2 linked regions of the Microbulbifer sp. GL-2 genome follow. Each later gene encodes a partner of the first gene's protein in a complex. Links are inferred from orthologs where the notes say so. Each region holds a gene or a part of one and is shown in the gene's direction. Other genes may lie near its edges.

Evidence for each region.
Region 2: the proteins of GL2_RS00195 (region 1) and GL2_RS11725 are in contact, whole or in part, in a crystal structure (PDB 1YFN), measured with the Escherichia coli proteins. The link is inferred for Microbulbifer sp. GL-2 from one-to-one orthologs.

What each region holds. Positions count from the first base shown.
Region 1 is NZ_AP019807.1:43,824-55,441, reverse strand. The notes cover bases 8,640-11,477. They hold GL2_RS00195 (sigma-E factor negative regulatory protein), read left to right. Parts: upstream 8,640-9,626; coding sequence 9,627-10,328; downstream 10,329-11,477. Other genes in these bases: GL2_RS00190 (MucB/RseB C-terminal domain-containing protein), read left to right, coding at 10,330-11,477; rpoE (RNA polymerase sigma factor RpoE), read left to right, coding at 8,895-9,509; nadB (L-aspartate oxidase), read right to left, coding at 8,640-8,716. Outside these bases: GL2_RS00245 (esterase-like activity of phytase family protein), read left to right, coding at 1-874; GL2_RS00240 (esterase-like activity of phytase family protein), read left to right, coding at 1,077-1,955; GL2_RS00235 (uracil-DNA glycosylase family protein), read left to right, coding at 1,959-2,549; ung (uracil-DNA glycosylase), read left to right, coding at 2,552-3,274; GL2_RS00225 (hypothetical protein), read left to right, coding at 3,824-4,633; GL2_RS00220 (folate-binding protein YgfZ), read right to left, coding at 5,252-6,292; GL2_RS00215 (succinate dehydrogenase assembly factor 2), read left to right, coding at 6,407-6,652; GL2_RS00210 (protein YgfX), read left to right, coding at 6,732-7,076; more of nadB, read right to left, coding at 7,109-8,639; more of GL2_RS00190, read left to right, coding at 11,478-11,529; GL2_RS00185 (SoxR reducing system RseC family protein), read left to right, coding at 11,535-11,618. UniProt on the Escherichia coli protein: An anti-sigma factor for extracytoplasmic function (ECF) sigma factor sigma-E (RpoE). ECF sigma factors are held in an inactive form by an anti-sigma factor until released by regulated intramembrane proteolysis (RIP).
Region 2 is NZ_AP019807.1:2,691,196-2,702,957, forward strand. The notes cover bases 2,885-5,866. They hold GL2_RS11725 (ClpXP protease specificity-enhancing factor), read left to right. Parts: upstream 2,885-4,168; coding sequence 4,169-4,564; downstream 4,565-5,866. Other genes in these bases: GL2_RS11715 (ubiquinol-cytochrome c reductase), read left to right, coding at 2,885-3,409; GL2_RS11720 (glutathione S-transferase N-terminal domain-containing protein), read left to right, coding at 3,517-4,143. In the rest of the region: rpsI (30S ribosomal protein S9), read left to right, coding at 1-277; petA (ubiquinol-cytochrome c reductase iron-sulfur subunit), read left to right, coding at 579-1,178; more of GL2_RS11715, read left to right, coding at 1,175-2,884; GL2_RS11740 (Yip1 family protein), read left to right, coding at 6,003-6,620; GL2_RS11745 (M48 family metallopeptidase), read right to left, coding at 6,660-8,564; GL2_RS11750 (LemA family protein), read right to left, coding at 8,568-9,164; GL2_RS11755 (acetyl-CoA C-acyltransferase), read left to right, coding at 9,345-10,535; GL2_RS11760 (BON domain-containing protein), read right to left, coding at 10,633-11,223; GL2_RS11765 (SIS domain-containing protein), read right to left, coding at 11,227-11,762. UniProt on the Escherichia coli protein: Enhances recognition of ssrA-tagged proteins by the ClpX-ClpP protease; the ssrA degradation tag (AANDENYALAA) is added trans-translationally to proteins that are stalled on the ribosome, freeing the ribosome and targeting stalled peptides for degradation.

The sequences.
Region 1 (11,618 bases):
GGAAGTCACCCCTGCCAAAAAAATAACTCATTACTGGCTGGACGGCAGTGCCGGAGAGGGTACATCCGGATTGAGCTTTTGTGATGGTGAACTACTTACCGTTTCCGATAAAAATTCAGAAGAAATTTTTAAAATTAAGCTGGAAGGTAGGCGCGCTAAGCTGGAATCCTATTTAAAGCTATCGAGTCTGCTGGTCCCAAAGAAAGATAAGCCCCGAAATTTCTGGCACTTTATTCTGGATTTCACCCGGCCGCCCGGTGCAATGGACTTTGAGGGGATTACCTGCTCTGATAATCTCATTTATCTAGTGAGCGAACGCTATAACCGTATTGCTGAGATTGACAGGCAGGGCAATGCCCGGTGGTTGGATACCATGTGGTCGTCAGAGGCAAAAGCCCGAGGGTATATGCAGGGATTCAATCTCGCAAGTGAGGGGTTGGTAAAGGTCGGTGATGATTTTTGGGTGGCAATGGAGAGCGAGCCCCGCGGCTTGGTGAAGCTCAGCCCCAATGGCGATGTCCAGCTTTTTACCCTGCCGCCGGTTGCTGGTTTGAACTTTCGTGGGGAAGTCGAGGACCTGGGAGCTCTTGATTATTATAATGGAGCCCTGTTTACATTGGAGGGAAATGCTCATGCTGTGTGTCGAAGAACCTTGCCAAGTCTGAAAGCAGATTGGTGCTTGGATTATCGAATGCACGAGAGATCTTCTGAACTGCAATATGAAGCAACTCGCAAAGGTGCAAAGGGTGATGGGCTGGCTGTTGGTAAGGAGGGTATCTTTATAGTGTTCGATAACAGTGATGTCAGTCGTAGTGCAGCCCCCAAGGATCGGCGTGCACTCCTGTTGCAATTGGCATTCCCGGACATTGATTAATAGATGTTAGAGGGAAAGTAGTTGATGTTGTACTTGGCTATTTATTTGGGATCTGCCTTGAACCAAATAGTTAGGTTTGTAGTGGAAGGTATTCATTGCGATATAGGCTCAAGCAGCTCGACGGCTATTGCGATTAATTGGAATTAACGTGATTAAGTGTTTTTTCTTTGTGCCTGTTTTTATGCTCATGTTATCAAAAGCAATGAGTGCCGAAATTATTCCCGCCAAAATGCTGGCAAGCTACTGGGTAGATAACAGTGCAGGTGTAAGCCTCTCTGGATTAAGCTTTTGTGATCAACTTGTCACAATTTCTGCTAAAAACCCTAAAGAAATTTATACGCTTAAAGTTAATGGTGAGCGAGCTGAGCTAGTGCCTCATATCACCCTATTTGGGTTGAGGGCGCCAAAGGGAGAAAAGCCTACTAACATCTGGCACTTTATTCTGGATTTATTCCGGCCGGCATCTGCAATGCGCTTTCACGGGGTTTGTTGTAGAGCTGATGGCACATTTGTCGTGAGTGAACGCTATAACCGGGTTGCGGAAATAGGCAGGGATGGCAGGGCGAATTGGCAAGAACATGTGTGGTCACCAGCGATAAAACATCGAGGATATCTGCTCAGGTACAACAATGGCGGCGAGGGCCTTGTGCAGGTTGATGATAACTTGTGGGTGGCAATAGAGCGGGAGCCCAGGGGGCTGCTTAAACTGGAACCCAATGGAACGTTTCAGGTTCTCTCACTGCCGCCCGTCGATGGATTGGATTTCCGTGGTCGGCCGGAAAACCTGAGAGGCCTTGATTACTACGATGATGCCCTATTTACGCTGGAAAGCAATGCGCATGCGGTCTGTCGTAGGTCCCTACCCGGCTTGAGTGCGGAGTGGTGCCTGGTTTATCGTCATCATGAGGAATCGCCTGAGCATGCATATCAAGTGTCCCGTTTTGGTGGTAATGGTGCCGGGCTGGCTGTGAATGATCAGGGCATCTTTGTGGTTTTCAATAACAACAATATCAGTCGTGCCCAGGTTCCCCATGACCGCCGTGGGCTGATGTTGCATCTGGCCTTACCAGAGGGCTTTTGATAGGTGGTGGCTAAGAAGTTGCCGGCACTGCTGGAGGAAATACGTGCTTGTCGCCTATGTGAGGAGCACCTGCCCCTGGGGCCCAATCCGGTCCTTCACGCGTCGGAGTCCGCGCGTCTACTAATTGTCGGCCAAGCACCGGGTACTAAAGTCCATGCAACCAGTATCCCTTGGAATGATCCTTCTGGAGATCGGCTTCGCGACTGGCTGTCTGTTGAAAGGGAAACTTTCTACAATCAATCCCTGATCGCTATTATCCCTATGGGTTTCTGTTATCCAGGCCGTGGAAAGGGGGGTGACCTGCCGCCGCGCCCTGAATGTGCTGCCACCTGGCACAAAAGCCTGTTGGAGCAGCTTCCCAACTTGCAACTTACCCTGTTAGTGGGACAATACGCCCAGCGCCACTACCTGCCGCATTGGTATGGCAGTATTACAGAGAATGTGCGCCACTACCGTGATGCCCTGCCGGCCCGCTACTTCCCTCTGCCACACCCCAGCCCACGCAACACTTTATGGTTGCGCCGTAGGCCCTGGTTTGAGGAAGAGGTGGTGCCGGAACTGCGAAGACAAGTACAGAAAATACTCAAGGTTTAACGATGCCGGTTCCGGACAATATCAAGATTCATCCCTCCTGGTTCGATGTAATGGGGGGGGAGTTCAAAGAGCCCTATATGGCTCAATTGCGCCAGTTCCTGCGAGGAGAAAAAGAGGCAGGCAAGCGGATTTACCCACCTGGCGGACAGATTTTCAATGCTTTTAACTCCACGCCCTTTGATCAGGTAAAGGTGGTGATTCTGGGGCAGGATCCCTACCACGGCCCCGGCCAGGCCCATGGCTTGTGCTTTTCTGTGATGCCTGGCGTACGTATCCCACCTTCACTGCAGAATATCTATAAAGAGCTGTACTCAGATCTTGGTATTTCTCCTGCCCATCATGGCTGTCTTCAGCCTTGGGCGGAGCAGGGTGTATTATTGCTAAATGCCACTCTCACGGTTGAAGATAGCAAGGCCGGAGCTCATCAGGGGCGTGGTTGGGAGCAGTTCACCGACGCCGCTATTCACAAACTGGCAGAACAACGCGAAGGGCTGGTTTTTGTGCTGTGGGGTAGCTATGCGCAGAAAAAGGGGAGCTTTATTGATCGTAATAAGCACCTGGTACTGCGTGCGCCACACCCGTCCCCTCTTTCAGCTCATCGAGGTTTCTTTGGTACCCGGCCTTTTTCTCAGGCTAATCACTGGTTACAGCAGCGTGGTGAAAAGCCGATTGAGTGGGCATTGCCGGAGGCTAACCAGTTGCACAGGGTTGCTATAGAGGTTTAGGCGCCCGCTGATTGATAATTAATTTTAAATGAATGGACTGGTATTTTTTGACTAGTCCAATTAGATTTTTGGTTAATGCCCAGTAATTTTATTTATAGAAACCAAACTGAAGTGCCCTCTTGTACTTATGGGGCTTCCCTTTTGCTAAGTTCGGTATATTTTAGTTAGGATATTTTATCGCCTCTCCTCAAATGAAAACTATTATCAGTATTCTATTGGGGGGCTATATAGTGTATTGGATGTTGTTATTGGGTGTTTTTTAAGGTTGACTGCATTAGCGGGATGGAAAGTTCGTCGTGTATTTAATCGAATTAGCCCCCCAGATATATCTATCGCTCAACAATATCCAATAGTTTGCTCGGTCTTGTCTAAAGGTAGCTAATTTTTTCTATCTGGATCTATTTTGGTGCAACTCCCGTTGCAAAAATTACCTGCAGGATCCCTGTATATTTTTCGGCAAGCAAAAGTTCATTACCTTATACTGGGATTTTAGATTTTTAATTTATTAAACTCCAGGTTTGTCAAATTTTTTCGGGTGGGGAGTGTGCTGTGGAATTTCTATTTCTAGATACTGTTCTTGATTGGCTATCTATCCCTTTTATAGAGGCGGGTTTTACTACATTGTTCATCGGCACGGCAGCTTTCTGTAAGAAGAAGTTTGACGCAAAGCCTTATAGAGCTCTTTTGGATAGATTTCTTGGTGATTCCAGTTCAGACATTCATGTCGTTCTTCCATTGATTAAGCAAGAATCCCTTTTTTCAGAAATAACAAAGACACAAAGTCCTATCCCGGATAATGTATTGTTTATGCCTTATGATGAATCTCTTGCGACACAGATGTTGAAGGATAGAATAAGTGAAATATACCCTAAAAGAAGGGTGGTTTTTCATGACTCCCATAATTTTGTGCATGATCAAAAAACATTTATATGCATTGGTGGCCCGGCTATCAATGTAGTGAGTCGCGATTTATTGTTAACCAGAATGATCGATTCTAAATTTAAGATGGACTTTTTAGGACGCTTTGCTTGTGATGAAACAGATGGTCGGGTTTTCATGTCGAACACTTCTGGGGGTTCTATCACTGAAGATTATGGTTTTATATTTATAACAGAGAATCCCTATCAGAGAGACTGTTGTGTATGTCTGGTATTTGGGATCTGGTCTCATGGAACCAATTCAGCGATTCAAGCCCTCTGCAGTAAAGGTGCCCATCTTTCTGAGCTTGTAAATGAGTTAAAAACAAATAAGTCCATTTTTGCAGTTACAAAGTCTACTGTAAGGGGGATGGTGACGGGATTCCCTTCAATGGAGAGGGTGAGGGGTATAGATTCACCGATTTCAACAAGTCCAAGTTAGCTTTTTGGTTCTGCTAATATTTATTTGGATTGTTTTAGGCCAAATATGACATGTTCGTTTGAAGGGTAGAGGTTTTTCAGTTTAGATGGAAGTGTCTATCTCTATAAGTAAAGCCAAGGCCGGATTATTAAACCTAGCAGGGTGGCTTGGTGACCTTTTCAAAGGTTGCAATATTTTTTATTAAAAGGTAAAGCCGGTGCTTTATTTCTAGTCGTTGTAGACGTTTTCCCTGTGAGTGAGGTGAGCTCTTCATTGGCCACTTATGAATATTCATTTTCTGGATAATATTCGGCTTCCTGAAATTAGAAGCTAAAGCGCAACTTATGTGGTTGCTCGAGTTGAGAAACGATTCAATTGATGGTTGAATCGTGAATAAATCATGCTAATTGCTAATTGCTAATTGCTAATTGCTAATTGCTAATTGCTAATTGCTAATTGCTATTCTATTTGCTTGCACTTTTAGGTGTCTGGTTTATTTGTGGAATGGTTAGTAATAAGAGAGTTAAGTAGGGAGGGTAATAAATCTTATACGATTTTTTTGAGTGTTGATGGGGGCAGGTTGAAGTGAATGGAAAGGACGGCTATAAGCCGCCCTGGAAGTATTTGCGGTTACTCTAATTAGGCCAACGGATCATCATCTGCATCGTAGGGGAGCTCCTGAATGTCCAGGATGCGGCCGTCTTTCAAATGAAGTTGTTCACCAGCAGCGACTTTGGCAATGGTGAGTACCGCGAGCAGCTCAATGCCATCTTTGCTGTGGCAGGCCTCAACCAAGTTGCCAATGCTTTGCTTTCCATCCCCGAAGATTTCCAGGCCGCTGGCGGGGAGGTCGCCCCCTTCACATTTTGCGCGATATAAACGGCGTTTTGCGGCGCCGCGGAATTGCATTCGGGCGACTACTTCCTGGCCGGTATAGCAGCCTTTCTTAAAACTCACGCCGCCGAGCAAGTGCAAATTGGTCATCTGCGGGATAAATATTTCGGAGGTGGCGGCATCAACTTGGGGAATGCCTGCTTCTATCTGCTTTTTTTGCCAGATATCGTAGCCCGTAGCCTCGCATTCGCTGGAGAGCTTTTGCCAGAGTTGCTGTGTCTTGGAGACCGGAATTAATAGGGCCAGCTGGGATTCATTGACTATCTGGACGGTGCAGCGCTCGCCATCAAAATCAAAATTAATAACTTCGCCGGGGGAGGGCGCTTTGAAGCCCAGTAGCTGCGCGGCCTGTTGCGCTACCTGCGGGCCTTGTAAGCCGAGCCAATGGTGCTCTTCGCTAATATCTGTGAGCTTCGCCTTAAAAAATACTGCGTATTTGGCCAGTGCCTGCTGGGCAATCGGTGCCAGGTCGCGGGGGAGGCGGAATATAAATTCACTCTGGGATAGCTTCAGGGCACTGAACGTGCTGATCATGCGTCCCTTGGGGTTACAGTGGGAGCCCAGTGTGCTGTGCCCATCCGGCAGATTCACCAGATCGCAGGTGAGCTGGCCTTGCAAGAATTTCTGGCTGTCGGGACCTGTAATGGAAACGGCGCCTAGAGGGCCGAGATCAATCAGGTGAAGCCCCTGTGGGTCATCAGTACTGGTAAGGGGGAAGTGGGCTCTGCCGCCTTCCCAAATGGCGCCTTCGCTGCTGAGAAAATCCTGCCACTGTTGCTGATCCATAGTGCTGCCACCTCAGGTTGTCTTGGTGGCATTACTTGGGGGTTGTAACGCCCCTTTTCAAGTTTGCACGGGCAGCGGGTATACTGCGCTCTTTAACCTGGTTGGAAAAGAAGTATGGATCGCAACCGCCTGTTTTGGGCCAGTCGCCGCGGCATGTTGGAGCTGGACCTGGTACTGCTGCCATTTCTGGATAATGTCTACGAAACTCTGGAGCCTGAGGATCAGCAGCTTTATATCCGGCTGTTGGATGAGCAGGATCAGGATCTGTTTGCCTGGTTCCTGCGCCGCGAGGATCCGGCTGATCCGGACCTTCAGCGCATAGTGCAGATTATTCGTGACAATACCGGCCTGCAGGAGTAGCACCTCTATCCATTTTGAGCGCAGCGCCCGCCTGAGCTGTGTCGTTGCGCCGTCCCCTCTCCTGTTTCTCCTTTTGGTAATGGCTACGCTACAAGCCGCAATTCTTTTATGGCTTTGCAGGCTACCGTCCTGGTTATTCTGGTCTTTGCTGTTTCTTATTTTGGCGGTTGCGTATTGGGAAGTGCGGCGCCTGACGCTGATGGTGGGAACATTGTCCACTCGTGAGCGACGCTGGTTCTGGCGAGTGGTTGAAGGTGATGAGCGTGAGTTTGAGTTTTGTCGCGAGCTGGTATTGTGGCGTTGGCTATTGGTGATTAATGGGCGGGACTTACAGGGCCGGCGCCTGTATCTGGTACTGGCAAAGGACGCCCTTAATGCAAGTGATTGGCGCCGATTACAGGCGGCGCTGCGATTCTCCCGTTAGGTTGAACTGCAGCCCGAGCTATTTCTGTGTGATTAGATGAATTGCCGCTGGTTGGCGAAATTCTCTGGTACCAGCACGGTATCCATTGCCAGTTCCCGCAGGCCTGGATAGTCCAGGGAATAGTGCAGGCCCCGGCTCTCGCGGCGATCTAGGGCGGAGCGGATAATTAATTCGGAAACCAATGCCAGGTTGCGTAGCTCCACCAAATCGTTGCTGATGCGGTAGTTGGCATAGAACTCTCGAATCTCCCGTTGCAGCAACTTTACCCGGTGCTGGGCGCGCAACAGTCGTTTGCGTGTACGCACAATTCCCACGTAGTCCCACATAAAGCGACGCAGTTCGTCCCAGTTGTGGGAGATTACAACATCTTCATCAGAGTCTGTCACTCGTGAGGCATCCCAGTCAGGTGCTCGGCGCGGTGCCTGTACTGAATCCAGATGTTCCTCGATGTGTAGGGCGGCAGAGCGTGCGTATACCAGGCACTCGAGTAGTGAGTTGCTGGCCAGCCGGTTGGCGCCATGCAGGCCGGTGAAGGTGGTTTCGCCAATGGCGTACAGCTGATCCAGGTCGGTGCGACCGTGCTGGTCCACCATTATTCCACCGCAGGTGTAGTGGGCCGCGGGAACCACGGGGATCGGTTCGCGGGTAATATCAATACCGTACTTAAGGCAGTTGCTATATACCGTGGGAAAGTGCTCGCGCACAAAGTCAGGATCTTTGTGAGAGATATCCAGGTACAGGCAATCTGCGCCGAGGCGTTTCATTTCATGGTCAATTGCACGGGCGACGATATCCCTGGGCGCGAGCTCGCCGCGCTTATCGAAGCGTCCCATAAAGCGACTGCCGTCGGGCAGCTTCAGTTGTGCACCCTCTCCACGCAGGGCTTCTGTAATAAGGAAGGCTTTGGCTTTGGGGTGATACAGGCATGTGGGGTGGAATTGATTGAACTCCATATTCGCTACCCGGCAGCCGGCACGCCAGGCCATGGCGATACCATCACCGCTGGCACCGTCGGGGTTGCTGGTATACAGATAAGCCTTACTGGCCCCGCCGGTAGCGAGTATGACCGCCTTTGCCTGGAACAGCTCCACTTCATCGGTGTTCTTGTTCAGTACATAGGCGCCGGCGCAGCGGAAACGCCCTTTTTCAGGGGCGGGTTGGCGGATCAGGTCGATGGCCACGTGATGCTCGAAGCAATCGATATTAGGGTTGTTTAGTACCTTCACCAGTAGGGTGCTGTGCACGGCTTTGCCGGTAGCGTCGGCACTGTGAATGATACGCCGGTGGCTGTGCCCACCTTCCTTGGTCAGGTGGTAGTCGTCCCCTTCGCGGGTAAAGTCGACCCCCTGATTGATCAGCCAGTGAATGGCTGCGTTGCTCTCCTCCACCGTGAAGCGAGCAGACGTTGGGTGGCAGAGTCCGGCACCCGCGTCTAATGTGTCTGCAATATGCGACTCCACCGAATCCATCTCATCCAGCACCGCGGCGATCCCCCCTTGGGCGAACCAGGTGGAGCCGTCCTGCAACCGCTGCTTGGAGAGCAGGGCCACGCGATACTTGGCTGCAAGGTGCATGGCCAGAGTGAGGCCTGCGGCACCGCTGCCAATTACGAGAATGTCGTAGTTTGCCTGGGCATTCATAGATTTCATTTATCTTTTAGGGTCGCGTAGTATAGCGCCTCCTGATTATTCGTCGATTTGACGTGGAACTTATGTCCTATTGTCAGTGTCATCAACAGAGTAAAAGAAACGCCTGCGCAGGCAGTCTCTTAATAAGTAGAAGTGGCGCCCGCAGAGTGGCTGGATATGGGAGTTGGGGATGACAGCGCATCAGGCGTCAACGAGTGACCGTGAGCTGGTAGAGCGGGTTCAAAAGGGAGATAAGCGCGCCTTTGATCTTTTAGTACTCAAGTATCAGCACAAAATTGTTGCTGTAGTCAGTAGGTTCATCAAGGACCACAGTGAGGTACAGGATGTAACTCAGGAGGCCTTTATCAAGGCCTACAGGGCACTGGCCAATTTCCGCGGTGACAGTGCCTTCTACACATGGATGTACCGTATCGCGATTAATACCGCTAAGAACCATTTGGTTTCCCGCAGCCGTCGCCCCCCGTCCTCCGATGTGGATCTGGAGGATGCCGAGTTCTACTCGGGTGCTGATTTATTGCGGGACAACGAGACACCTGAGAACCAGCTGTTTCGCGACCAGCTGGAGACCGCGGTGCATCGCGCTATTCGCGCACTGCCAGAGGATCTGCGTTCAGCAGTTACGCTGAGGGAGCTGGAGGGACTGAGCTACGAAGAGATCGCCGAGGTGATGGGGTGTCCGGTAGGAACCGTGCGCTCTAGGATATTTCGCGCACGGGAGGCGATAGACCGGACAGTCCAGGCTGTGATGGCCGGCGAGCCGGAAACACTGGGTGACAGAAGCTAATTTTGCGGGAAATTTTCCCTCTTGGGGAAACCAACCGCCGAGAGCTCGGTCATAACTCATACCAACTATGGTGCGTGTGGGCACCGAATAAACGATTGCACAAGAGGGTTAACCCCTATGTCCCACGGGAATCATCAGGAACGTCTCAACGAGTCGCTCTCGGCGCTTATGGATGGCGAAGTCAGCGAGTTGGAGCTGCAACGGATTTTGAAGTCCTCTGCAGCTTCTGAAGAGTTGGGTGAGCGCTGGTCACGCTACCAACTGGCTGCGAGCGTTATGCGACGCGAGCAAATCGCCCCTGTAGATAGCGGTCTGTCCGCGAGTATCTCGGCGGCGATCGATCTCGAAGAGCCCCTGTCTAAAGGGGAGAACCACGCTACTGTATCAGCCAGCGGGCTGGTTAACAGTCGCTGGTGGCGCCCGCTTTCGCGCGGTGCTGTGGCGGCCACAGTAGCCTTCGCAGCAATCCTCGGGGTACAACAGATTGCTGATACCCAGCAGAACCCTGTGCAGGGTATTGACCAAGTAGCCGAAATCGAGCGCCCGGCACAGCCGGTAGTGCAGTCGGCACCACAGCCATCCGGTTTTTATGTGCCGGCTCCCTCGACTCGCTCGGTGAGCACGGCCACTCCGCGCTTTGTACCGGAGCAGCGCGGTGGCGTCGTTGGCCAGGCGGTTATTCAGCAGGCGCCTACGCCTGAGTTGATGCGCCATTTGAACCGAGTGATGATTCAACACTCCGAACAGGCCGCGCATGTGGGTAGCCAGGGTATGGTGCCCTTTGCCCGCGCGACTTACGGCGAACAGGTTGGAATGTAGTGTGACGAGAGTCGTATTCAGGGGGAGTCTTATCAGTAGTTCAATCCGCAAGGTCGGCAGTCTGTTTTTGGCTTCCTCTCTGTTGGTACCGCTGTCATTTGCACAGGAGGCTACCAGCGTCGATCCGAATGTTCCCGGCACCGTAAATCTGGATATGGCTAGCTCTCAAGCTGCAAGTTCGGCGCTGGAAGACCCTGGCATGGCACCTGCTGCGGCAGCTGACTCGGCGATTTCTGGGGCTGCGGTGGTCGATCCGGTTGCGCCAGTAATGGCAGAAACGGCTGTTATGGAACCCTCGGCGGCTGTCCCCAGTACGCTAATGGGGTCCAGTGCACTAAGTGCTAGGACCGGCAGCAATGAGGTTGAGCAATGGCTGAATAAACTCGCCAAGGCTGTCAGCGAGCTGGAGTACAGTGGCTTGGTCACTTTCGAGCATGCCGGCATGCTGGAGACCCTGCAAGTGGTACATGCTGTGCGAGATGGTGAGCAGGTTGAGCGGGTCCGCTACCTGAGCGGCGAGCCGCGTGAATTGATCAGTCACGGTAGTGGCGGCAACTGTGAGTTTGGCACTTCCCCCAGTGCCAGAACTACGTTGTGGAATGCGGTGGGACAGCAGCAGGTGCAGCGTGCCTACCAGTTTATCCTGCGGGGTGAGGAGCGGATTGCGGACCGGGATGCGGTGGTAATCGAAGCCAGGCCCCGCGATCGCTACCGCCTGGGTCTTGTGGTCAGTCTAGACCGGGAAACAGGCCTGCCGCTTAAAACCATGCTGGTGAGTACCCAGGGGCGTGTGCTGGAGCGCTACCAGTTTGTCCAGCTGGATTTGTCTCCCGTTGATGATTCCTCTTTACAGGCCGTTTCGAATAACGCCAGACGTATCGACAATCGCAGTACTTGCGAAGCATCCCAGAGCCGCTGGCAGGTGCGCTGGCTGCCGGATGGATTCAAGGTGGTTTCAGTGAAGCCCCTGTCTGACGGCGATATGATGGTCTTTAGTGATGGTCTCGGTGTCTTCACCGTGTTTGTGCAGCGTCTCGGCCCCGAGCTGGAAGACTTCAAAGGCCGAGCTATTCGCGGTGCCACCGTCGCATATATGGATCGCATGGAAGTAAAAGGCGTAGCCTATACAGTCACAGTGGTAGGCGAAATCCCCGACGCCACGGCGCGCAGAGTGGCTAGCTCCATCATCGAAAAAGGCTGATTTGCTTGCTGGAAGAGCGCGGTCGAATTGTGGCCATAGAAACCGACGCTGTGTGGGTGGAAACCACCCAGCGCAGTGCCTGTAATGGC
Region 2 (11,762 bases), 2.7 Mb from region 1 along the record:
CGGTCGCCAGGTGGCTCGCATGATCGTGCGTCAGCCGCTGGAAAGAGCCGATATGGTCGAAAAATTCGACATCACTGTAACTGTAAAGGGCGGTGGTTCTTTTGGTCAGGCGGGCGCTATCCGTCACGGCCTGACGCGCGCCTTGATGCAATATGACGAAGCGCTGCGTCAACCGCTGCGTGCTGCGGGTTATGTTACCCGCGATGCTCGCGAGGTTGAGCGCAAGAAAGTGGGTCTGCGCAAAGCGCGTAAGAAGCCGCAGTTCTCCAAGCGTTAAGCTTTCTTTTTGGCCCGGCATCTGCCGGGCTTTTTTATTTCCGGCGCTGTGTGTATCGAGCTGTTCTCATACGACTTTGCTCGATTTCTCGCTGTTTCGCCGCGCAATTCCCGACGTTCCCCGTGTCTTTGCCTTGTATCAAATTGGCATTTTCTTTAACATTGCGCGGATTTGTATCCGCTTGATTTGTGGGGTTTATTCGCGCAGGCAATCTGCCGGAGCGGGACTTCTTTCAAGACTTTTTGGGTTTGGGCCAGCATCTCCGGTGTGTCCGGAGTCGCTGTGATGGGAGAACTACGTCATGAGTGATGACGGTGTAAATGTAGGACGGCGCCGTTTTTTAACCGCTGCCACCTCTGTTGTCGGTGGTGCGGGTGCGGTTGGGGTGGCCGTGCCCTTCGTCGCTTCCTGGAATCCGAGTGCCAAGGCAAAGGCCGCGGGCGCTCCGGTTAAATACAATGTTAGCAAACTTGAGCCGGGCCAGATGGTCACTGTCGAGTGGCGAGGCAAGCCGGTGTATGTAGTGCGTCGTACAGACGAGATACTGCAAGACCTGGAAAAGGTGGAGCCATTGCTGCGCGACCCCAATTCCGAGGAGTCCATCCAGCCGGCTTATGTAGATCCGGAAAACCGTTCTATCAAACCGAAGCTGTTAGTTCTGGTTGGTTTGTGTACCCACCTCGGTTGTGCACCTATGTACCGCCCGGAAGTGGGCGCCGCAGATTTGGGGGGAGCAGAGTGGATGGGTGGCTTCTTCTGCCCATGTCATGGATCAAAATACGATATGGCTGGACGCGTTTATACCGGTGTCCCCGCGCCTACCAATCTGGAAGTTCCGCCTTATTCCTATGAAAGCGATGAGGTAATCGTGATTGGTGTAGACCAGGAGGGCACTGCATGAAATGGCTAGCAGATTTCGGTGACTGGGTAGATCAGCGCTTGCCGATCTACCAGGCCTGGGACAAACACATGGGCAAGTACTATGCGCCCAAAAACTTTAACCTCTGGTACTTCTTTGGTGTTTTTTCCCTGCTCGTGCTGGTTAACCAGCTGCTGACCGGCATTTGGCTGGTTATGAGCTTTAACCCATCGGCCGAAGGAGCCTTTGCTTCCGTTGAATACATCATGCGTGATGTGGAGTGGGGCTGGCTGATACGCTATCTGCACTCGACAGGCGCTTCGGCGTTTTTCGTGGTGGTCTACCTGCATATGTTCCGCGGCTTGATGTACGGCTCTTATAAGCCTCCACGCGAGCTGGTATGGATCTTCGGGATGTGCATCTACCTGGTGCTGATGGCCGAAGCCTTTATGGGCTACGTACTGCCCTGGGGGCAGATGTCCTACTGGGGTGCGCAGGTAATTGTATCTCTATTTGGGGCAATTCCCGGTATTGGCGACAGCTTGGTAGAGTGGATTCGTGGTGACTACCTGATTTCCGGTATTACCCTTACCCGTTTCTTCTCCTTGCACGTAATCGCTCTGCCGCTGGTATTGGTGCTGTTGGTAGTGTTGCATATTCTTGCGCTGCATGAAGTGGGCTCCAATAACCCTGACGGTATCGAGATTAAAAAGAACAAGGATGAGAATGGCATTCCCAAAGATGGAATTGCTTTCCACCCCTACTACTCGGTCCACGACCTGGTGGGTATTGCGGTCTTCCTGTTTATCTTCGCGACCGTGGTGTTCTTCTTCCCTGAGATGGGCGGATTCTTCCTGGAGTACGCTAACTTCGAAGAAGCGAACCCCCTGAAGACACCACCACATATCGCTCCGGTTTGGTACTTTACGCCTTTCTATGCCATTTTGCGTGCTGTAACCATGGACATTGGTCCGCTTACAGCTAAGTTCCTTGGCCTGGTAGCTATGGGTGCTGCTATTGCGGTGCTGTTTGTACTACCGTGGCTGGATAAGAGTCCGGTACGCTCGATCCGTTATAAGGGCTGGCTGCCCAAAGGTCTGTTACTCCTGTTTGCTGCGGTATTTATCATCCTGGGTTACCTGGGTGTTAAATCCCCAACTCCAGATCGTAACTTCCTGTCCCAGTTGGCTACTCTGTTCTACTTCGCTTTCTTCCTGACCATGCCGGTTTGGACCAATCCGAAGAGCCGTAAAGGTATTGGTTCCTGGGTAGTAAGTATTGGTTTTGGTGTACTGTTCCTATGGATGGCATTCGCAAACTTTACTTTTGGTAATGAAGATCCAGAGAAAAACGGATTTGTAAATACTTTTGTGGGTATTTCGGCTCTGTTGCTTGCTGCTTTCTTTGCCGCGTTGCCCTGGATTACCAGTCGCGATGAGGTGTACCCGGAACCCGAGCGTGTAACCAGCCCATCTGGTGGTAAGACCTTTGGTATTCTGTTTATCGGTATTGTTGTTGTTGCTCTGCTGACCTTTATCCCGATCAAGGCGGTGGGTGCTGAGTCCAGTGTTGAGCTGGATCACATCAATATCGACCTTCAGGATAAGCCTTCCCTGCAGCGTGGTGCCAAGTACTTCGTTAACTATTGCATGGGCTGCCACAGTGCCAACTATTCCCGTTGGGAGCGTGTTTCCACTGACCTGGATATCCCGAAAGAGTTGATGATGGAGAATCTGATCTTGGGGAATGACAAGATCGGTAACCTGATGGAGATCTCCATGCGTCCGGATGACTCCAAAGTGTGGTTTGGTGCCGCGCCGCCCGACCTGACACTGGTTGCCCGCTCTCGCTCACCAGAATGGCTCTACACTTACCTCCGCAGTTTCTACAAGGATGACAGTCGTGCTACAGGGGTAAATAACCTGGTATTCCCCAGTGTAGCCATGCCGCATGTATTGATGGAGCTGCAGGGATTGCCCGAGTGTGCCCCTGGCCCCAAGCGCGACCACGGTAAAATTGTCCGCGATGAGTTGGGTAATCCGATAATGGACGCTAATTGTGGTAGCCTGAAGGTCGGCAGTGTGAAGGGCTCCATGAATCCTGAAGAGTTTGATCAGGCTATGTATGACCTGGTTAACTTTATGGAGTACATTGCAGAGCCTATGGCCGAAGACCGCAAGCGCATTGGCTTCTATGTGTTGGCGTTTATTTTTGTATTCTTTATCTTCGCCTGGCTGCTGAACCGCGAGTACTGGAAAGACATACACCACTAAGATTCGCAGGTTTTTCTTTGATGGGTGGTGGGGTAACTCTGCCGCCCTTTTATATTTTGAATAAAAGGTCGGCGTTTGCCGACCAACAAGTTTGAGGTAGTTTGAACATGGGTGTGCCTACCAACAAGCGCTCCTCTATGACCTTCTTCTCTGATGGTCGCAGCCATTACAGCCATCGAGTGCGTATTGTGCTTGCCGAGAAAGGGGTGTCCGTAGAAATCATAGATGTGGACTCGGATGATAAACCTGCCGAGCTCGCTGACCTCAACCCTTACAATTCGCTACCTACCTTGGTTGATCGCGATCTGGTGCTTTTTGAAACCAAGGTCATGATGGAATACCTGGATGAGCGTTTTCCGCACCCACCGCTGCTGCCAGTCTATCCGGTTGCCCGCGCTCAGAGTCGCCAGATCATGCACCGCATCGAACGTGACTGGTGCCCACTGGTAGATAAGATTCTTGCTGGTGGTAAGGATGTAGCTTCCGCTCGTAAGGAACTGCGTGATAGTTTTGTTGGCATAGCGCCTATGTTTACTGAACTGCCGTATTTCTTCAATGAAGAGTTCTCTCTGGTGGATTGTTGTATGGCTCCGCTGCTGTGGCGTCTCGAGCAGTTTGAAATCAGTCTGCCGAAGACCAAACAGGTGAAGCCATTGCTGGACTATATGGATCGCCTGTTTGCTCGCGAAGCCTTCCAGCAAAGTCTTACCGAGTATGAACGGGAAATGCGTTGAGGATAATTAGGTGAGTAAGCCGGACATGACATCCAATCGCCCCTATATTTTGCGGGCGTTCTACGAGTGGATTACCGATAACCGGTGCACTCCCTATATTCTTGTCGATACGCACCTTTCCGGGGTGCTTGTACCACAGCAGCATGTGAATGATGACGGCCAGATAGTGCTGAACGTCTCTGAGAGTGCTGTCGCAGGTCTCACCATGGATAACTATGCGATCCGGTTTAATGCGCGGTTTGGCGGGGTTCCCACTGATATTCAAGTGCCAGTTGGTGCTGTTGTCGGAATTTATGCCCGTGAAAACGGCCAGGGCATGGTATTCGAGGCGGAGGAGACTCCGGAGCCTCCAGAGCCTACCCCACCCACCAGTCTGGGTAAGAAGTCTGTGAAAAAGCCCGCATTGCGAGTTGTGAAGTAAGTCCACCAATTTTTTCAGGGGGCAGTTCTGCTCCCTTTTTTCTCCCTGACTCCTATCGATTTCTGCTTTTGTGCGCTCTGTCTGGGATCGCACTGGTGACAAGCGCGTACAATGGGCAGTTACTTCTTGCTCTCAACTCGTTATGCCGTCGTATTTGCAATGGCTACGCTATAGCTGGTTACCTGGGCTGCTCCTGGTTTTGCCGCTTGCCCAAAAATTACCGTGGCTTGATCTGGCCTTCTTAAACAACTTCAATTTGCCCATTCTTCTGTTAGGCGCTGCCCTGCTACTCAGCTTTTTCTTCCGTTCAAGTAGAGTTGCCCTGGCTGCAATTCTACTGATGATTTTTTATGGGTTCGCCAGGTTAGATTTATTTTCTGGCCAGGAGCAAGACCAATCCCTCTATCTGGGGTTGATAAGCCTTAACCTGATGCTGTTTAGCTGCAGTCGCGATCGCAGTGTTTGGAGTTATTTTGGTTTTGTTTGGTTGTTGGTGCTGCTCGTGCAGGGAGCGGGCCTTTTCTGGTTGCAGGAATGCTGTGGACCTCTGACACATAAATTCTCACTTCAGCATATACCTGCCTGGCCGTTAGTCTTTGAACAATTATCCCCTTCACTGCCTCTTCTGCTAAGTGTGGCAGCTTCGGTTGGTGCTTTGGCGCTGGTGGCTCTTTACCCAGTCCCCACTGCTGTGGGTCTGTTTAGTTGCAACTTGTTAATACTTTATGGGGTTTGGAGTGGTATTCCCCTGATCCCTCTGATGTCTGTGGCGGGTTTCCTTCTTATTGTTTCACTGCTGGGAAGTAGCTATGAGTTGGCTTTCCGAGATGAGCTGACTGGAGTGTGCTCCCGACGGGCTTTTCGCTATCAGATGCTTACTCCAAGTCGGCACTACTGTATTGCCATGATTGATGTGGATTATTTCAAGAAACTGAATGATCGCTTTGGGCATCAGGTTGGCGATCAGGTGTTGCGTATGGTGGCAACACAAATCAACCGGTACGCTAATGGGCAGGTATTTCGTTATGGGGGGAGGAGTTCGCACTGGTGATGCCGGGTCGTGACCTCTCATCCGCAGAGAAGCAGCTGGAGTTCATAAGGCAGAAAATAGCGACTTACCCCATGTATATGCGTTCAGGAGGGCGTGTTACTGGGCGCCAACTTTGGCGCTTAAAGCGCCGCTCAGGCCAACAGATAAAGGTGACGGTCAGCATCGGTTTAGCCCAGCGGAGCAAGCAGCTAAAAAGGTCTGATTCTGTCCTCAAAGTGGCGGACCAAGCCCTTTATAAGGCGAAGCGGAGCGGTCGAAATCGCCTGTGTGTCCACACTTGATATAAATCAACCTGATTTAAAAGTGGCGCTTAATTTCTTATTCGCATTGGTTATTTTCGCGCCGGCCCCCGATACTGCAAAGCAGGGTATTGAAGGGAGCTTCAGCGTGCGATTACTCAGTCACACAATTGGTATTCTTACTAATCCGGAAAAAGAGTGGAAAGCCATACGGGCGGATCGCCATTCATTTTTCCAGGTTTTCCTGACTCATGTTCCGTTTCTTGCCCTGATTCCAACGGTTGCCGGCTATTTCGGTGTCACCCGAGTCGGGTTCGAAGTGGGTGGGCATCTGGCTAAATTAACCCCGGAGAGCGCGGCAGTTTTGTCGATAGTTACATACTTCGCGCTGTTGGCAGGCGTGTATTGCCTGGGGGAGTTTATTAACTGGATGGCCAGATCTTACGGTGTCGAAGGAGATGAGCCTACTCGGCATTATGAGGGCACAGCGCTTGCAGTTTTTATCTCTACGCCGATTTTCCTCGCCAGTATTGTGGTTTTATTCCCTCACCCTTGGCTCACTATGGCTGCAGTGGGAATTGCCGGGATCTACTCCATTTACTTGGTGTTTGCTGGTATTCCGATTTTGATGAAAATGAATAAGGAGCGGGCTTTTCTCTATGCCTGTGCGGTGCTGACTGTAGCACTGGTCATGATGGTTACTGTACTGATCACATCCGTGATTTTATGGAGTGTGGGAATAGGGCCTGTATATCAGCAGGCATAAAAAAGTCCGCATTGCAGGCTTTTTTTCACGGAAACTACTTTACTTACGCACGGGCAGTAGCGGTGGCATTGGGCAATCCAGGCTATCGGCCACGGCTCGCAGCAATTCAATTTCCTCTGCTTTAATCACACCGTTATGACTTAAAGTGAATACCATCGCTTTCAGCAGTAGAGGTTTTACCAGTGGCTTCATTTGGCCGGCAATAGCGATAGCTTTGTCCAGCCTCGGTAAATTGATGTCCTTGTGGCTAGGCAGCGGTGTAGCCTCCATCCCCAATGCCTTAAGCCCCTGCTCGTAAGCACGTTTCGCCGGCAGGTAATCGCTATTACCTGAATGGGCGATAGCGGCGAGAAGAAAGCGGCTGGCATCTTTACTGGCGCCCTTTTTGTTGGAGAGGCGCTGACGATCAGGAGTGCCCTCCAGTGCATGCATCAATACCCGGTACAGGGCCCACTCCCAAATCTCAATCTTTCCATCGCTGTGCAGTAATTTGATCAGGTTTCTCTTGAAAATCTGGTATTGCTGTGGGACCAGCGCACGCAGGGCGGGAACGCAGAGATCGAGTAAGGCCAGACGCGCACTGTTGGGAAGACTCTCCAACTGTGCTTCTATTTTTTGCATCTCGCGCACCACTGCCGGGTGGGCAATATTATTCAGCAACAGGCGCTGGGCCTGTCGCTCGGAGGGCTCTTTGTGCAGCAGCAAGTGATAAACCAGTGCGCGCGCGGTGAAGGGTTCGTGCGCAGCCTGTTGAATACTGGCAGGGATGGACTGAAGTAGTTGGAAGCCGTATTGCACCTGTTGCTCGCTCGGGTTGGCAATGCTGTTATCAACAGCGTCCAGGGCAACCTGAAATGGGGTAGATTGTGTGACAGCGGAAAGCGGTGCTGGGGCACTAGGTCGCAGGGTTTGTGGCTGTGAAGTGGAGGTCCCGGCACAGGTATCGCGGTAGAGACCGTTCCACCCGGGGTCAAGGCGGGTTATGCGATCTGCCAGCGGCGGGTGAGTAGCAAAGAGGTTAAACAAAGAGCGCTTCAGGCCGCTGGCAAAAAACATATGGTTGTATTCCGCTGCCTTGCCGCTGGCCAGTGTCGAGCTGGAACCATAGCCACCGATTTTTTTCAGGGCACTGGCGATGCCGATATTGTCACGGGTAAATTGCACGGCGGAGGCGTCTGCAAGGAATTCTCTTTGGCGGCTAACTGCGGATTTAATCAGGTTGCCCAAAAAAGTCCCGGTATAGCCCACGACCATCAATGCGGCACCGAGCCCAAACAGTGCGGCGCGCCCTCGGCTGTCGCGCTCGCCAAGGTAAACTCCGCGTACCAGCCAATGGCCGAGCAGACCAATGATCAGGATACCGTTCAACAGCCCCACAATACGAAGATTCAAACCCATATCGCCATTCAGGATATGGCTGAATTCATGTGCCACTACACCCTGCAACTCATCCCTGTTAAGTTTTTCAACACAGCCACGGGTGAGGCCGATCACTGCATCGGTGGATTTGGAGCCAGCGGCGAATGCATTGATAGCCTCATCTTCGATCAGGTAAACATCTGGCACAGGTGTGCCCGAAGCAATTGCCATCTCCTCAACCACATTCAGGGCGCGTCGCTCGCCAGGATTCTGCGGTGCAAGGTTGAGTTTGCGCCCGCCCAGCGATTCGGCTACTGCGCTGCCGCCGGCGCTGAGCTGGTGTAGCTTGTACAGGCTGCCCAGGGTGACAACTGCAGCGATGGTTAGGGCGATTGAGATTACAGTTTGCCAGCCGAGCAGTTGATCAATGTCGGTAGGAGAGAAAGCCTGGCCGCGGGAGAGAGAGACTGCGGCAGCGGCGACCATTGTGGTGAGGCCGATTAATAGGACTACCGCCAGGGCAAATAACCCCACAAGTAGGCCGCTATTGCGCTTGGCACGGTCCTGATACTCAAAGAAATTCATCGTTTAAAACTCAATACGAGGGGCAACCTGAATGGCCTCGGAGTCAGCAAATTCCAACAGTTGGGCATCGGCACGATGTCCAAAAACACCGGCCAGTATTACTGGGGGAAAGCTCTGTTTATAGATGTTGTAGCTTGTCACCGAGTCGTTAAATGCCTGCCGGGCAAAAGCGACCTTGTTTTCTGTGCTACTCAGCTCTTCGTTAAGTTGCATCATATTCTGGTTGGCCTTCAGGTCCGGGTAGGCCTCCATAACCGCATTAAAGCGCCCCAGGGCTCCGCTTAGGGTGCTCTCTGCTCGGCCCAGCTTGTCGATGGCGCTGGCGCTCGAGGGGTTGGATGCGGCCGCTTTGAGGTCACTGATGGCAGTGTTGCGTGCACTTGTTACCGCTTCGAGGGTTTCCCGCTCATGCTTCAGGTAACCTTGAGCGGTTTCCACCAGATTGGGAATCAGGTCGTGGCGCCGCTTCAGCTGTACTTCTATCTGTGCAAAAGCATTCTCGTTGCGGTTTTTCAGGGAAACCAGTTTGTTGTAAATCCCTATTCCATAAAATAAAAGCACGGCAACAACCACCAGCGCGACGATGCTTGATATCTCCATAAACTCCCTCGCCAATTCTTCTTATCCTTGGCGTCGATAGTAACACGCTCCCTTGATGAGGCGACGGCGGTAGTGAAACTGGCGCTGGTGGAGCAGGGTAGTGCTTCGGCTATAATGCGGCGACTAAAAAACAATTGCCGCCACAACAGGAATGGCGGTGCAGAACTGGGAGCAGACAGAATGAGTGATGTAACTTCAGATCCTGTAGTGATCGTCGGAATGGCGCGTACCCCAATGGGCGCTATGCAGGGTAGCTTGTCGGCACTGAGTGCCCCGAAGCTGGGCGCTGCAGCAATTCGCGCAGCATTGGAGGATGCCGGTGTGGCTCCCGCAGATGTCGATGAAGTCCTGATGGGTTGCGTGCTTCCCGCCGGTGTAGGTCAGGCGCCTGCGCGCCAGGCATCTCTGGGGGCGGGTATTCCCAGCAGTACTCCCTGTACCACCGTCAATAAGGTGTGTGGCTCGGGTATGAAGACCGTAATGATGGCCCGCGATGCACTGTTGTTGGGGGAAGGCAAGGTTATTGTCGCCGGTGGTATGGAAAGCATGAGTAACGCCCCTTACCTGTTGCCCAAGGCTCGGTCAGGTATGCGCCTGGGCCATGCTGAGGTTAAGGACTCCATGTTCCTCGATGGACTTGAGAATGCTGAAGATGGCAAGTTGATGGGCACCTTTGCCGAGGGCACCGCCGACAAGTATGCGTTTACCCGTGAAGAGCAGGATGCTTTCGCCCTGGAATCCCTGGCGCGTGCCCAGGCGGCAATTGAAAGCGGTGATTTTGCCCGTGAAATTACTCCGGTGACCATGGCTTCCCGTCGTGGAGAGGTCGTGGTCAGCGTGGATGAGGCTCCTGGTAGTGCCCGTCCGGATAAAATCCCGCAGCTGAAGCCGGCGTTCAGAAAGGATGGCACTGTGACCGCAGCCAACTCCAGCTCCATTTCCGATGGCGCAGCAGCATTGGTGCTGATGCGCAGGAGTGAGGCGGAAAAGCGCGGCCTCAAAGTGCTGGCAGTTATCAAGGGGCAGGCCCAGTTTGCCCGCGAGCCCGAGTGGTTCACGATTGCCCCAGTAGGCGCTATGCATAAGTTGTTGGAAAATGCCGGCTGGTCAGCTGCCGATGTGGACCTGTTTGAGATCAATGAGGCTTTCGCCGTGGTGACCATGGCGGCCATGCGAGAGCTGGATCTGCCATGGAACAAGGTCAATGTGAACGGCGGTGCCTGTGCCTTGGGGCACCCACTGGGTGCCAGTGGTGCACGTATCCTGACCACACTGCTGGCAGCGATGGAGAAACGCGATGTGAAGAAGGGAGTTGCCAGTCTGTGCATTGGCGGGGGCGAAGCTACAGCGGTTGCTATCGAGCGCCCTTAACTTCCCCGTTGGTGTTTTACCAATAAAAAACGGAGGCTTTGCCTCCGTTTTTTATTGGTTTATTAATAGGTTGCCTGGAGAGTCAGTATTTAGTGTCTCAGTTAATGTACTCTACGGCTTTCACTACTTTCTGTACTCCGCCAATTGATCGGGTTGCATCCGCCGCGCGTTCCGCTTCAGCCGGAGTCAGTAGTCCCATCAGGTAGACCACACCATTCTCGGTAACCACTTTGATGCGGCCCCCATTGATTTCCTTGTTGGCGAGCAGGTTGGTTTTGACTTTGGTCGTCAGCCAGGCATCGCTGGTGGAGGCGAGTATGGTGACTTTTCCTCGCACCTGGGTCTCATTGTAAACCTGGCGTACATTCTGCACTTGTTCAGCGGTGCGTCCGGCGAGCATACGCAGCTCCTGATCAGGTACTTGGCCTGTGAGCAGCACTACGCCATTGAAGGAGGTGACATCAACATTCGATGCTTTGAGGTCGGGGTGCGCCTTATTGATATTGACCGTGACAATGGTTTCGATTCTCTCGTCATCGATATAGGTGCCGAAAGAACGTTTGCCCGGGTCTTGCTGGATGGGGCCATCATGAGTGGCCTCCATAACTGTACTGCAGCCGCCAAGCAGGGCAGTGATGGCGAGTGCAGCCAGGATGTGTATTCCAACAGTCGATAGTTTTTTTTTCATGGTTCAGTCCTCGTAGCCACCGAACAAGCTGCTGTCGATCAGGTCGCACAAGCAGAAAATAGTCAAAAGGTGTACCTGGTGTACCTCTGCTGCGACATCAGATGGCACGCGCAGTTCAATATCGTGGTTATCCAATAAAGCGGCGCAATCTCCGCCATCCCCACCAGTCAGGGCCAGGATACCCATATCGCGATCGCGCGCGGCACGCATGGCTTGCACTAAATTGGAGTCGCGGCCGTCGCTGCTGATGATTACCAGCAGATCTCCAGGCTGGCCCAAAGCGCGTACCGGGTGGGCAAAACTATCCGCGCTACCGTGATTTTGTGTGACTGTACCCATTGAGACGCCGTCGCTATTCAGCGCCATAGCCGGCAGGCCGGGGCGCTCGCGCTGGAAACCACCGGTCAATTGCGAGCTGAAACTCTGCGCCAGGGCGCCGCTGACACCATTGCCGCAGAGCAGTATTTTGCTCTCCGCCAGTAGTGTGTGCACCACCATTTCGCTGGCTTCCGCAATCAGGGGCGCCAGTATCTCTCCGG